DNA from 4 places in the Arthrobacter sp. Helios genome. Region 1 is predicted to be linked to each of the others. Evidence: riboswitches for the same ligand, from Rfam matches in the RefSeq annotation. Region 1 holds a riboswitch; each other region holds the start of a gene.
What was found. A riboswitch is a leader RNA that binds a small molecule or an ion and turns the genes downstream of it on or off. The one in region 1 is predicted to bind S-adenosylmethionine.
Positions count from the first base shown of each region.

Region 2: another riboswitch for S-adenosylmethionine. It lies ahead of ArtHe_RS11425 (hypothetical protein); the one in region 1 lies ahead of ArtHe_RS15895 (LLM class flavin-dependent oxidoreductase).
Region 3: another riboswitch for S-adenosylmethionine. It lies ahead of ArtHe_RS03130 (bifunctional o-acetylhomoserine/o-acetylserine sulfhydrylase); the one in region 1 lies ahead of ArtHe_RS15895 (LLM class flavin-dependent oxidoreductase).
Region 4: another riboswitch for S-adenosylmethionine. It lies ahead of ArtHe_RS06880 (flavin reductase family protein); the one in region 1 lies ahead of ArtHe_RS15895 (LLM class flavin-dependent oxidoreductase).

Region 1 covers NZ_CP095402.1:3,462,714-3,465,914, reverse strand. The annotation lists gene ArtHe_RS15900 (SDR family oxidoreductase) at 1-61, shown strand, start outside; gene ArtHe_RS15895 (LLM class flavin-dependent oxidoreductase) at 68-1,465, opposite strand; SAM riboswitch class IV at 1,502-1,616, opposite strand; gene ArtHe_RS15890 (MFS transporter) at 1,861-3,201, shown strand, end outside.
Region 2 covers NZ_CP095402.1:2,527,978-2,531,178, reverse strand. The annotation lists gene ArtHe_RS11435 (3-hydroxyacyl-CoA dehydrogenase family protein) at 1-60, shown strand, start outside; gene ArtHe_RS11430 (tyrosine-protein phosphatase) at 129-866, shown strand; gene ArtHe_RS11425 (hypothetical protein) at 872-1,255, opposite strand; SAM riboswitch class IV at 1,273-1,410, opposite strand; gene ArtHe_RS11420 (NAD(P)-dependent alcohol dehydrogenase) at 1,541-2,587, shown strand; gene ArtHe_RS11415 (SGNH/GDSL hydrolase family protein) at 2,700-3,201, opposite strand, start outside.
Region 3 covers NZ_CP095402.1:726,788-729,988, forward strand. The annotation lists gene ArtHe_RS03120 (hypothetical protein) at 1-160, opposite strand, end outside; gene ArtHe_RS03125 (VOC family protein) at 995-1,636, opposite strand; SAM riboswitch class IV at 1,782-1,899, shown strand; gene ArtHe_RS03130 (bifunctional o-acetylhomoserine/o-acetylserine sulfhydrylase) at 1,968-3,201, shown strand, end outside.
Region 4 covers NZ_CP095402.1:1,546,865-1,550,065, reverse strand. The annotation lists gene ArtHe_RS06885 (M66 family metalloprotease) at 1-1,209, shown strand, start outside; gene ArtHe_RS06880 (flavin reductase family protein) at 1,346-1,849, opposite strand; SAM riboswitch class IV at 1,898-2,017, opposite strand; gene ArtHe_RS06875 (PhzF family phenazine biosynthesis protein) at 2,145-2,981, shown strand; gene ArtHe_RS06870 (replication-associated recombination protein A) at 3,119-3,201, shown strand, end outside.

The DNA of each region.
Region 1 (3,201 bases):
GTCCAAGTACATGACCGGCCAGACGCTGATGGCCGACGGCGGTTCCATCAAGCTGTACTAGCCTGCCCTAGCCGTTGACCGCCGGGGCGAAGCGGTACCTGGCGCCCCGGTGGGTTTCGGGCAGTTTGTCGCCGGCGCCGAAGAGTTTGTTCCGCAGCGTTCCGGGCGCGTACCCGGAGGGGTAGGCGCCGCGCTGCTGCAGCTCCGGCACAACGAACTCCACCACATCCTCGAACGTCCCGGGGGTGACGGCGTAGGCCAGGTTAAAACCGTCGACGTCGGTTTCCTCGACCCAGCGGATCAGCTCCTCGGCGACTTCGGCACCGGAACCCACCAGCCGCGGGCCCAGCCCGCCGATCCCGGCGGATTCGGCGATGTCCCGCACGGTCCAGGGCTCGCCGTCGTCCTTCACCTTCTGGAAGTTCGCGGCGGCGGACTGGATGGCGTTGGACTCCACGTTGCCCAGCGGTTCATCCAGGTTGTAGGTGGAGAGGTCCACCCCCATCCACCCGGACATCAGGGCGAGTGCGCCCTCGTCGCTGGTGTAGCGCTGGTAGTCCTGGTGCTTGGCTTCGGCTTCCTCGGCGGTCGCGGCCGTGATGATTGTCAGCAGCGTGTAGATCCGGATCGAGTAGCGGTCCCGGCCGGCCGCTTCGGCGGCGTCGCGGATCTTGGTGACGGTGGCCTTCAGCTTCTCCACGGTCGGGGCTCCCACGAACACAGCCTCGGCGTTCTCGGCCGCGAACGCGATGCCGCGCGGCGAGGCGCCGGCCTGGAAGATCACCGGGGTCCGCTGCGGGGAGGGCTCGGAAATGTGGATGCCGGGGACCTTGAAGTACTTGCCCTCATGGTTGATGTCATGGACCTTGGAGGGGTCGGTGAAGACACCCGTTTCGCGGTCCCGGACCACGGCGTCGTCTTCCCAGGAGCCTTCGAGCAGCTTGTAGACCACTTCCAGGTATTCGTCGGCGTGGTTGTACCGCTCGTCGTGCTCCAGCTGGTCTTCCTGGCCCATGTTCCGTGCGGCGGAGGGCAGGTAGCCGGTGACCACGTTCCACCCGACCCGGCCGTTCGTAATGTGGTCCAGGGTGGAGAGCCGGCGGGCAAACGGGTACGGGTGTTCGTACGCGGTGCCGGCGGTGACGCCGAAGCCCAGGTTCTCGGTGACCAGGGCCATGGCGGAGACCAGCAGCAGCGGATCGTTGACCGGCACCTGGGTGCCCTGGCGCAGCGTGGCCTCGTTGGAGGAACCGTAAACGTCGTAGGTGCCCAGCACGTCGGCGATGAAAATGCCGTCGAAAAGCCCGCGTTCGCAGGTCTTGGCCAGCTCGGTCCAGTAGCGGATGTCGTTGTACCGGGAGGACTGGTCCTCGGGGTGGCGCCACAGGCCGGGCGACTGGTGGCCCACGCAGTTCATGTCGAAGGCGTTGAAGCGGATCTGTCGGGGTGCGGGCGAATTGGCCATGGAAGTCCTTTTCCGGTTTGACGCACCGTCGAAGGAGCGCCGTACTTGCCGCAGGCTGATGCGCCTGCGACCGGATCGTCATCTGGGGCACCCCGCCACGGGAGAGGGTTGCCGCCCAACCAGCCAGAGCTTCGCGTTGGGACTCATGATCCTGCCCGCCCAGTATGGAACACCGCCCCCGGTGGCGCGCAAGCTGCGGGGTGTCACGCGGCGTAATGCCCGGGTTCGGAAAGAGCGCTGGCTGGGTATTGCCACAAACGGCATTATGCGTCTAAGATCACATTTATCAGGGCAAGAATAGAGACTTCCTGTTGGAGGTCTTTTCTTGCCCTTTTTGCGTTTCTATTGGGCCGTGGTCTCTGACAGGAGCAATCCCGACAGAGAGGTCGGCCATAATGTCGAGTTTTACACTCCGCGGCGTGCACGACGTAGTTTCTTACATTGACGCCCGCCCCAAGATAGCGGGCCGGGCCGGGGTCATTTGGTGGCTCGCGCTGGGCGGCCTGTTCCTAGACGCCTTTTCCAACTCTGCGCTGAGCGCCGGCCTTGGACCCATGACCAGGGACCTGGAGCTGAGCGCCACCCAGGTTGCCATCCTGACGTCCCTCGCATCCTGGGTCGCCATCGTGTTCAATCCGATTGGCGGTTGGATGGCGGACCGCTGGGGCCGCATTCCTCCACTGGTTTTCGCTAAGTTCCTGGCGCTGATCGGCGCCGGCCTGGCCGCCTTTGCACCCGCTTTCGAGCTGGTGCTGGTGGGACGCTTCTTCGTGGGTGCCGCCTACGGCATCGACTTTGCGATCGCCATGGCCCTGTTGGCAGAATTTACCCCCGCCCGGTTCAAGAGCCGCCTGAACACCTGGCAGGGCATCTGGTACACCGCGGTGAGCTCCAACCTGATTCTGGCCATCCTGTTCTACAACATGGGTGTCGGAGAATCGATCTGGCGCTACGCCGTCGGCTCAGCGGGCATCGTGGCCCTGGCCCTCTTTGTCGCCCAGCTCGCTTTTATGGTCGAAAGCCCCACCTGGGCAGCCCGGAAGGGCCTGCTTGAAAAGGCGGCCGCCTCCATGACGAAGATTTATGGTGAGCCTTTCACTGCAGCGCCCGTCGAAGACCGCTCCCCGATCCTGAACCAGGCGACAAAGGGTTTCGCCAACATCGCGCTGATTTTCCGTGGAATCTACCTTCCACGGACGATCCTCGCTGCCACCATCCAGATGGGGCAGTCCATCCAGTATTTCGCCGTCGGCTGGTACCTGCCGATTATTAGCCTCACCCTGTTCGGTGAAGACTTCGTGGTGGCCACATTGGGCGCGCTTGTCTTCAACCTATTTGGTATCGTCGGCGGCTTCCTTTCGCCGATGATCGGCAGGAAAATCGGCCTGCGCAAGGCCTCAGCAGTCGGCTTCGGCGCCGTCTTCATCATGCTGGTGATACTGGGAGCCTTCTACGAGAGCCTGCCGATCTTCCTGGCCTTCCTGATCCCGTCCCTGTTCATCCTGTTCCACTCCGGCGGGCCCGGCGCCAACGGCAAGAGCATCTCCACCCTGTCCTTCCGCAGCGAACTGCGAGCGGGAGCCAACGGTGTTATCGGGGCGCTTGGCAGCACCGGAGCGGCTCTGGGCCTGCTCGTCTTCCCCATCCTCAAGCAGGACCTTGGCCTCGGACCCACCTTCCTGATCCTTTCCGCCGTACCGCTGATCGCCTGCATCGTTTGCTCGGTGATCAAATGG
Region 2 (3,201 bases), 930 kb from region 1:
AAGGTGGCCCGTGGCGAGCTCGGACGCAAGACCGGCAAGGGCTTTTTCGACTGGAGCTGACCCTCCCCCCTGGCTGCCTCAACCGCACCAGTTTCGGCAGTGAATCCGGCAGCGCCTACGCTGGAGCCATGGACGCTGCCAGCAACCGGACTGTGGCCTGGGAGGGCGCCGTCAACGCCCGGGACCTCGGGGGCATCCCCGTGGCCGGCGGCCGCAGTATCCTGCCGGGCAGGCTCTTCCGGATGGGGCGCTCCGAGTGGCTCACCGGGCGGGGCTGGCAACAGGCCTACGACGCCGGTGTCCGCACCGTCGTGGACCTGCGGAACGAAACCGAAATCGGCAGGCGGGACACCGACCCGCTGCTGCCGCCGTCGGCCGTCCAGGGAATCGCCGTCCTGAACCGGCCCACCCAGGAAACCGCCGATCCGGAGTTCACCGCACTCACCGGACCGTACATGAACTCCCCGCGCTTTTATCCTGCGAACCTTGCCCGGTGGCCGGAGAAATTCGCAGCGGTCGCCCAGGCCATCGCGGATGCCCCGCCCGGCGGGGTTGTCATTCACTGTTCCGCCGGGCGGGACCGCACGGGCCTGGTCGCCCTGCTCCTGCTGCAGCTCGCCGGCGCAGCACCGGAAGCGGCCGCCGCGGACTATGCGGCCGCAGCCGCCGGAATCAATGAATGGCACCGGCGCCAGACGCAGCCGCGGGAGCGCCCCTTGAACGACACTGAACTCGCGCAACGGATCGCAGCCGCGCAGCAGGAGCTGCTGGCCGTGGCGGAGAACCTGGACGCCCGGGATTTCCTGCTCCGGGCCGGAGCAGACAGCCTGACGCTGGACCGGCTTCGGGCCCGGCTGCTGGGGTGAAGCCGCTACTGCGGAAGGGGGAGCCTGGCCTCAGCCGGGTTCTCCCGGCACAGGGCCAGCCGTTCCGTAGCGGCTAAGTGGAAAAAAGAGCTGCCCGCGGGACTGTTGAAGCCGCCGGGGACCAGCAGCGTTGAGTGCCGGGGGCACCACTGAGCGGTGTCGACGGCGGACACCAGAGCCAGCGCCACCCGTGCCGTGTCCTGGTGCCACATCAGCTGCTGGGTGCCGTCAATGACCAGGGCAATAACGTCGAGTCCGGGGTCGGCGTGGACTTCCACCTCGACCCAGTCGTCGTATTCGGCCAGTGCTGCGGCCGGCAGGGACGGAAGTACCTGGGCCGGGCGCGAGGAAGCGATGCTGCTGATGGGGGAGTCACTGGAGTAGGTCACAGTGTTTGTCCTTCGGGGAGTTGTCCTTGTCCGCACCGGTTAGCGCAGACCGCTTCGTCATCCGAACCACCCGCCGAACAATGGGGTTGGTGTGAGGCCAGTCGGAGCTGTTCCTTGCCCGGCGGTGCCGAACGCGGAGGCCGCATCTCGTGAAGTACTGCAAACAGTAGCGCACCCGGCCCCTGTGGCGGAACCCCCGCTCCCGCCGGGCCAAGTAGATGTAAAAGCATATATGGTGGAGGAGGCGGGTAAACTCCGCCGCACCGATTCAAAGAAGAAGGCATTATGCGTGCAGTTGTATTTGAGAAGTGGCAGACCTTCCCGTCCCTGACGGAGGTCGAAAAGCCGAAGCCGGGCCCTGGCGAGGTCCTGCTGAAGGTGGCGGGCGCCGGTGCCTGCCATTCCGACGTCGCGCTCTATAAGGACTTCGCCGAAGGCTCGCCGGGCTCGATCCCTCCCGCCTTCGTCCTGGGCCATGAGAACTCCGGCTGGATCGAAGAGCTTGGCGAAGGCGTCAGCGGCGTGGAGGTCGGCGGCGCGTACCTGGTCTACGGGCCGGTAGGCTGCGGGCACTGCAAGGCCTGCTCCCGCGGGCAGGACACCTACTGCGAGAACGCCGCCGAGATGCCCTACCTGGGCATGGGACTGGGCCGCGACGGCGGTATGGCCGAATACCTGGTGGTTCCGGTCCGGAACCTGGTCCCGCTGGGCGACGCCGATCCTGTCGCCGCGGCACCGCTTTCCGATGCGGCCCTGACGCCGTACCACGCCATCAAGAACTCCCTGCCGAACCTGGCCGGGGGCGGCAAATACGCCCTGGTCGTCGGCCTTGGCGGGCTGGGACAGATGGCGGTGCAGATCCTCAAGGCACTCACCGGCGCCACGGTGATTGCCACCGATATGAAGGAAGAGGCCATGCGGAAGGCCGAAGCTGCCGGCGCCATCGTGGTTCCCGGCGGCGAGGGCCAGGTGGAACGCATCCGGGAGATCACCGGCGGACGCGGTGTGGATGCTGCGTTCGACTTCGTCGGGGTGGGTCCGACCATCAAGACTGCAGCCGCATCGATGGCACCGCAGTCCCGGTTCACTGTGGTTGGCATCGCCGGCGGGACGTATGAGTGGAGCTTCTTCACCACCCCGTACGAGTCCACCACGACCAACACCTACTGGGGCACCATTGAGGACCTGCACGAAGTGGTGGCCATGTACCGCGCCGGTCAGATCAAGCCCGAGGTGGAGCTCTACAGCATGGACAACGCGCTGGAGGCGTACCGGAAGCTGGAGGCAGGCGAGCTCAGCGGGCGCGCCGTGGTTGTTCCGCACATGAAGTAGCTCTGGAGCACCCAGGACGACGGCGGTGCCCGCGTGTGGCGGGCGCCGCCGTCGTGCTTTGGGGCCAGGCAGGCTTGGGACCGGGCAACCCTCGGTCAGGACGTGGCCGCCGTCAGCTCCTGCCGCGGCAGCCGCCGTGTGAGGGCAGCTCCACATCCGCTGTGAACGCGGCCAGATAGCCGTCGCGGTAGCCGGTGGCGTTCGGATGGAGGTCAAACGGCCCGCCATCGAAGATGATCCACGGTTCGGGCGATCCCACTCCGTGCCCGGAGAACTCGTCCACCACGTCCACAAAGGTCGAGCCCCGTCCCAGCTGCGCGGCCAGGACCGCGTTGAGCTTATCCGTTCCTTCGTTGAAGAGGGCCTGGGCCTGCGGGCTGAGCGGCCCGGGCGTGCCTTCCTCGAACAGGTGCGGATAGCCGGTCAGGACGATCTCCGCCCGGGGTGCCAGCGAACGCAGGCGGCCCAGTGATTCCCGCAGCTGGGCGGCGAGCGTGGTTTCGGCGTAGGCCTGGGCGGCCTCAAGTGCCGGGGCGCAGGTGGCCGGCAGCTCCGGACCGGCGCAGGCCGCGACTACCGCGCCAAACCGGACATCATTGCCGCCAATCGTCACC
Region 3 (3,201 bases), 1.2 Mb from region 1:
ACCCTGAGGTCTCGGAGAGCGGCTCAAGCAGTTGCCGTTCGGCCCAGCGGATTCCTCCTCGACGCCGTGCATGCGATGGGGCCGAGGCCAGCACCATGATCTCGGTGGAAGAGCCGATGGTGGGAATTCCCCAAGCGATCGCAGCTGATTCCTGGACCAAGACCCGTGGATTCCGGCCTTGTTCCGCAGCTGCCGCCAGCATCGTGATTTCGCGTTCCCAACGGGGGAGATCTTCCCACTGGGCACTGGAGATGTAGACGCCGGGCCTCAGCCGGAGGAGCTCCCCGCTGCGACATCGGCTGGCGAGGGAGCGGCGCCCGGGACCGTCCCGGTCTGCGTCCGACGAGAAGAGAAGGGCTGGCTGCATCGTCCCATCTTGGCCCCTCACAGTCTTGCCCGGGGGCCGGGGTCCTCGTCTGTGGATAACCCTACGGTTTGGGGAAATCGACCAATCCGGGATTTCCCTGCCTGAGCGCACCGGAGGGAAACCCCATAACGGCTGAATTTTCCCAAAACGGAGGGAAACTATGTCTCAAAGCGGCAGGATTTTCCCCACATGGAGGGAAAGGGTGCACGGAGTGGATGGGTTTTCCCAAAACGGAGGGAAAGGGTGCACGGAGTGGATGGGTTTTCCCAAAACGGAGGGAGAGGGTGCACGGAGTGGATGGGATTTCCCTAAACGGAGGGAAACGCCCGCGCGAGCAGTCACAGTGTGGCCGGGAAGTCCCAAAACACAGGGACACGTTGCCCGCAGTTGGGCCGAGCCCTCTGATCATGAAACCCCGCGAAGGGCGTGCACTCGCGAGAACCCTGCAAACTGGGACAATCCTCCCGGTTTGGGACTTTCCTGGCGTGCCGCCGCGCAGGATTGTCCCAACGTGGCAGGGAAATCCCGAGGCGGCAGGAAAGTCCAGAAGTGGAGGGGAACGCTGCGCAGGATTGTCCCCATGTGGCAGGGGAGTCCCTAGGCCGAGAGATATCCGGGTTAACGGCTTTAGATCTCCACAAGCCCCGAAGGCGTTCCGAAGGTCACGGACATAATGCCGGGGGTGCCCTTGGGGGAAACCCAGGTGACGTCCACGGATTCCAGCGGTTCCTCGACGGGCATGCCCAGCCACTCGGTGACCCGCGCGGCAGAACCGGCAATGGTCAGGGAGTCCAGAGACACTGTTCCGTTGAGGGCACGGGACGGGTGCAGATCTGCCTTGTCCTCGTCCCAGCGCAGCATGTACGGGACCTGCGGATCAGCGATCAGGCCGTTGATGCCGATCTGCCGCCAGGTCAGTTCCTGGCCGTCGGGGAATTTCCGGTTTCCCGGAACCGAGGACCGGCCCAGTCGTTCCTCGAAGGGAGCCAGGTCATCAACCTCGACGCACCAGCCCATCCAGCCTCCGCCTGCTTCGGACCGGGCACGGACGGCCTGGCCGAAAGGAGCCTTGTCGGACGCGGGGTGGTTGAGGACTTCCACCACCTCGATGTACTGGTGGTTCGCCAGGGGCAGGATCATATTGCGGGTGCCGAAACGGGGGTGGACGCCACCCTTGACGTACTCGGTTCCAAGGGCAGCAGCAATGCGTTCCGTGGTGGCCAGCAGGCCGTCGGATTCGCAGGCATAAGAGACGTGATCCAGGCGCATGCGAACATCTTGACACGTTGTGACCTGTGTCTCGACTAAGGCAACCCTAAGCTCACTAAAACCGTGCTGCATTACATGAAGACGCAGATTTCACGCTGCGTCATATGGGTTGCGCAACTGGGCGTCCGTTGGTTCTATGGGTACAGGTCATGAGTGCCAGCAGATAGCCCCGGCTTGCTGGCCGGCAACCCTCCAACCGCGGTGGGGTGCCCCGGGTGAAGACCTGGCCGGACACCAAAAGGGTGTCACGGCAAGCGCGGGCCACACGTCTCGTTTCCGGACTTCCTCCGGCATCGCTTCCTGTGGGGCCCCTGGTCATAAAGGGAGCAAAATGTCTGCCAATTGGTCGTTCGAAACCCGCCAGATCCACGCAGGTCAGGAGCCTGACGCCGCAACCGGCGCCCGCGCCCTGCCTATCTACCAGACCTCGTCCTTCGTGTTCCCCAGCGCGGAAGCAGCGGCAAACCGCTTCGCCCTGGCCGAGCTGGCTCCGATCTACACACGGATCGGGAACCCGACGCAGGAAGCGGTGGAGAACCGGATCGCGTCGCTGGAAGGCGGTCTGGGGGCACTGCTGCTGGCTTCCGGCCAGGCCGCCGAAACGTACGCCATCCTGAACGTCGCCGAGGCCGGGGACCACATTGTGGCAAGTCCCAGCCTGTACGGGGGAACGTACAACCTGTTCAAGCACACCCTGAAAAAGTTCGGCATTGACGTCACCTTCGTGGCTGACCCGGACAACCTGGAGCAGTGGCGTGCCGCCGTCCAGCCGAACACCAAGGCGTTCTTCGGCGAAGTCGTCTCCAACCCGCGCCAGGATGTCCTGGATCTGGAAGGGATCTCCGCCGTTGCGCACGACGCCGGCGTCCCACTGATCGTGGACAACACCCTCTCCACGCCGTACCTGATCCGTCCCATCGAGTGGGGCGCGGACATCGTGGTGCATTCGGCCACCAAGTACCTCGGCGGACACGGCACAGCGATCGCCGGGGTCATTGTGGACTCGGGCAACTTCGACTTCGGGGCCGACCCGGAGAAGTTCCCCGGCTTCAACACCCCTGACGAGAGCTACAACGGCCTGGTGTACGCACGGGACCTCGGCGCGGACGGCGTGCTGGGCGCAAACCTGGCCTACATCCTGAAGGCGCGGGTCCAGCTGCTCCGCGACCTGGGTTCGGCCGTCTCGCCGTTCAATGCCTTCCTCATCGGGCAGGGCCTCGAGACCCTGAGCCTGCGGGTGGAACGGCACGTCAGCAACGCCGCCGCCGTCGCACAGTGGCTTGTTGGGCACGACGACGTCGTTTCGGTTGCGTACGCAGGCCTTGAGTCCAGCCCGTGGTACGAACGCGGACGCAAGTACGGACCCCGCGGCACCGGCGCCATCGTCTCCTTCGAGATCGCCGGGGGAGTGGAAGCCGGAAAGCGTTTTGTCGACGCACTGGAACTGCACTCCCACGTGGCAAACGTTGGTGACGTCCGTTCGCTGGTGATCCATCCGGCGTCGACCACCCACAGCCAGCTGGGCGCCGAAGCGCAGGCAGCGGCGGGCGTCAGCCCGGGCCTGG
Region 4 (3,201 bases), 1.9 Mb from region 1:
TTGCTGGAGAGCTGGAAAGACGATCTGAGCGGCCTCACGCCGGTGGCCCAGGGTGTGGCAGCAGCTGTCCAGAAGCAGTCCGCCGCAGCTGCCTCGGTCGATGCCTTCATCCAGCGCAATCAGGCAAAGCTCGACGCACAGGACCCGGCCGCCACAGCGGAGCTGTTCACCCTGATGTCTTCCCTCGGACTGGTGGAGAGTCCCACGCAGGTCCTTCCTGCCGGTGGCCGGCTGCTTGTTGACGGCGGACATTGCCTGGTGCTGGGCGCGGACCTCGGCGTCACAGTCCCGCAGGACAAAACCCTGTGCGCAGACACCGCCGCCCAGCGCTGGGTGATGGACGCACGCGGGGCGGTTCACAGCGAAGAGCGTCCGGACCTGTGCCTGGTTCCCGGTACGCCGGTGAAGATGGCGGCGTGCGCCACGACCGCAGCGTCCCAGGTGTGGATCGCCGAGGCCGACGGACACCTGAAGAGTGCGGTGTCCAACTACCTCGACTTCCACCGGCACCAGGGAATCGCCGGCATGTACGGCCGGACGTCCGGGGCCAACCAGATCTGGCAGGGCCTGGCCGCATCGCAGAACCCGGGAATGGCAACGCTGAAGGCCAGCAGCATCGCCACGCTCTCCGGACTGAATTTCGCCACTGCCGTGATCGACACGTTTATCCAGGACAATCAGGCAAAGCTCGATGCGAAGGACGCGGCAACCACGGCGGAACTCGCCGCCCTGATGTCCTCAAACGGCTTCACGGAAAATTCCACCCGGATACTGCCGACCGGAGGCCGGCTGCTTGTCAACAACGGGCACTGCCTGGTGTTGGGCGGGGACCTCAGCGTTACCGTCCCTAAAAACAAGGCACTGTGCGCTGACACTGCGGTCCAGCGCTGGTTTATGGATACCCGCGGGGCGATCCACAGCGAAGCACGGCCCGATATGTGCCTGGTGCCCGGCACCCCGGCCAAGGTCGCTGCCTGCTCTGCTGCCGAAGCTAATCAGGAGTGGCTCCCCGAGGCAGACGGACATCTCAAGAGCGCGGTTTCGAGCTACCTCGACTTCTACCGGGACGAGGGAATCGTGGGGATGTATTCGAAGAACGCCGGAGCGAACCAGATCTGGACCGGGCTCACAACATCCGCCAACCCGGGGATGGCCAGCCTGAAAGCCGGCAGCATCGCGACGCTGTTCAGCCTTGGACTGGACGCGTAGCTCAGCAGGAGGGATTTAGCAGCAGGGATTTAGCACCGAAAGGGTGCACACCCCGGGGCAATTCAGCCCGGGGTGTGCACCCTTTTCCTTGGTACTGAGTCCGGCTGCTACAGAATCCGGCGGTTGCCTGTCCCGGTCAGGCGAACTCAGGAACCGCCAGGTTACGGAACGCTGAGCCGTGGAATACCAGCGGTTCATGGGCGTCCTCATGGGTGGAGTAGCCGTGGACCCGTAGAAGCACCACAGCGTGGTCTCCGGCCGGTACCTCATTTTCGATCGAGCAGTCGAGCCACAGGGCAGCTTCGTCCAGGAACAGCGCGCCCTCAGCTTCGTGCAGTTCGAGGCCGGCGAACCGGTCGCCGTCGCGGGAGGCAATCTGGCGGCAGACGCCGTCGTGCCCTGTCCCGAGGACGGACACGCCGATCCGCTGCGCGGAGCGCAGCACCGGCCAGGTCCGCGAGGTGTTCTGGACCGCGAACATGACCAGCGGCGGCTCCATGGAGACCCCCACGGTGAAGGACGACGCGACGATGCCCTGCGGTACGCCGTCAATTTCGGCGCACAGGGCCGCGATTCCGGATGGGAAACGGCCAAACGCGCGGCGGAGGGCAGTGGGCTGCAGATCGGTTTCAAGGGCCATGGGACTTCCTCTGCCTGATGCGCCCGCTGCCCGGAAGGCAGCACGGGGACGCTGTACTTGCCGCACCGGGAGATCCACCGGGACGGCCGAATCGTCACCTGGAGCACCCCGCTATGGCGAGAGGGTTGCCGTCCAACCGGCCAGGGCCTGTGGCTGGAACTCTTGATTCTGCCCATCAATCTAGGGGCGGGGCAGGGGCGGGCGCAAACCCGTGTCACACGCAGTGGCGGATCCGCAACACTTCGTAACCGCCGGGCTGCCAGCCTGCTGCCGGGGGAGCCACTAAAGTGTCCGCATGAGACAACGCTGGTTCAAGCAGGTAGACGTCTTTGGCAGCCGCCCCTTTCAGGGCAATCCGCTGGCGGTGGTGCTGGACGGGGACGGCCTGGACGATGAAGCCATGCTCCAGTTCGCGCGCTGGACAAATCTCTCGGAGACGACGTTCGTGCTCCCGGCCACGCAGGAGGAAGCCGACTACCGGGTCCGGATCTTCACGCCAGGGGGAGAGATTCCGTTCGCGGGCCATCCAACACTCGGCACCTGCCATGCGTGGACCGAGGCCGGGAACACCCCGGTACGGCCGGGGCTGGTGATCCAGGAGTGCGGAATCGGCCTGGTGCCGCTGCGGGTCAATGCCGGGCTGGCCGCGTTCGCCGCGCCAAGGCTCATCCGGACCGGTCCCGTGGAGGAGGACATCCTTGCCCGGGTCACCGCTGCTCTGGGGCTCACCCCGAACCAGGTGGACGGCCACCAGTGGGTGGACAACGGGCCGGGGTGGCTGGGGCTGCTGCTGCCCGACGCGGAGACAGTGCTTTCGCTGCGCCCGGACCACGCCGCGCTCGGCAACCTTCGGGTCGGCGTGATCGGCCCGCAGCCCGAAACCGCTGAAACCGACTTCGAGGTGCGCGCCTTCGCCCCCGGCCTGGGCGTATCCGAGGACCCGGTCACCGGCAGCCTGAATGCCGGCCTGGCCCAGTGGCTGATCGGTGAAGGCCTGGCCGGGGAACGCTACACGGTCACGCAGGGCACCGCAGTGCACCGTTCCGGCCTGGTCCGGGTCTTTATGCGGGAGGGCCGCATCTGGGTGGGCGGAGAGTCCGTAACCTGCATCGACGGTTCAGTTTCCCTCTAGCCCGCCGGGTTTCCTTCCAGTCCCTGAACTCCGCTGGCAGTCTGGGACTCCATCCGCCGGGGACCGCTGGTCCGCGGAGAGGGAGAGCGCGCGGGTAGCCTTGGGATGTGAGTGACTTGTTCAGCAGCGATGAGGACCTGGACCCCGAGGACAGCGGCGGTTCGGGGGAGCGGGACGCCGACGGCGGTGCGCGCCAGCGCCCGCGCAGCCCCCTGGCGGT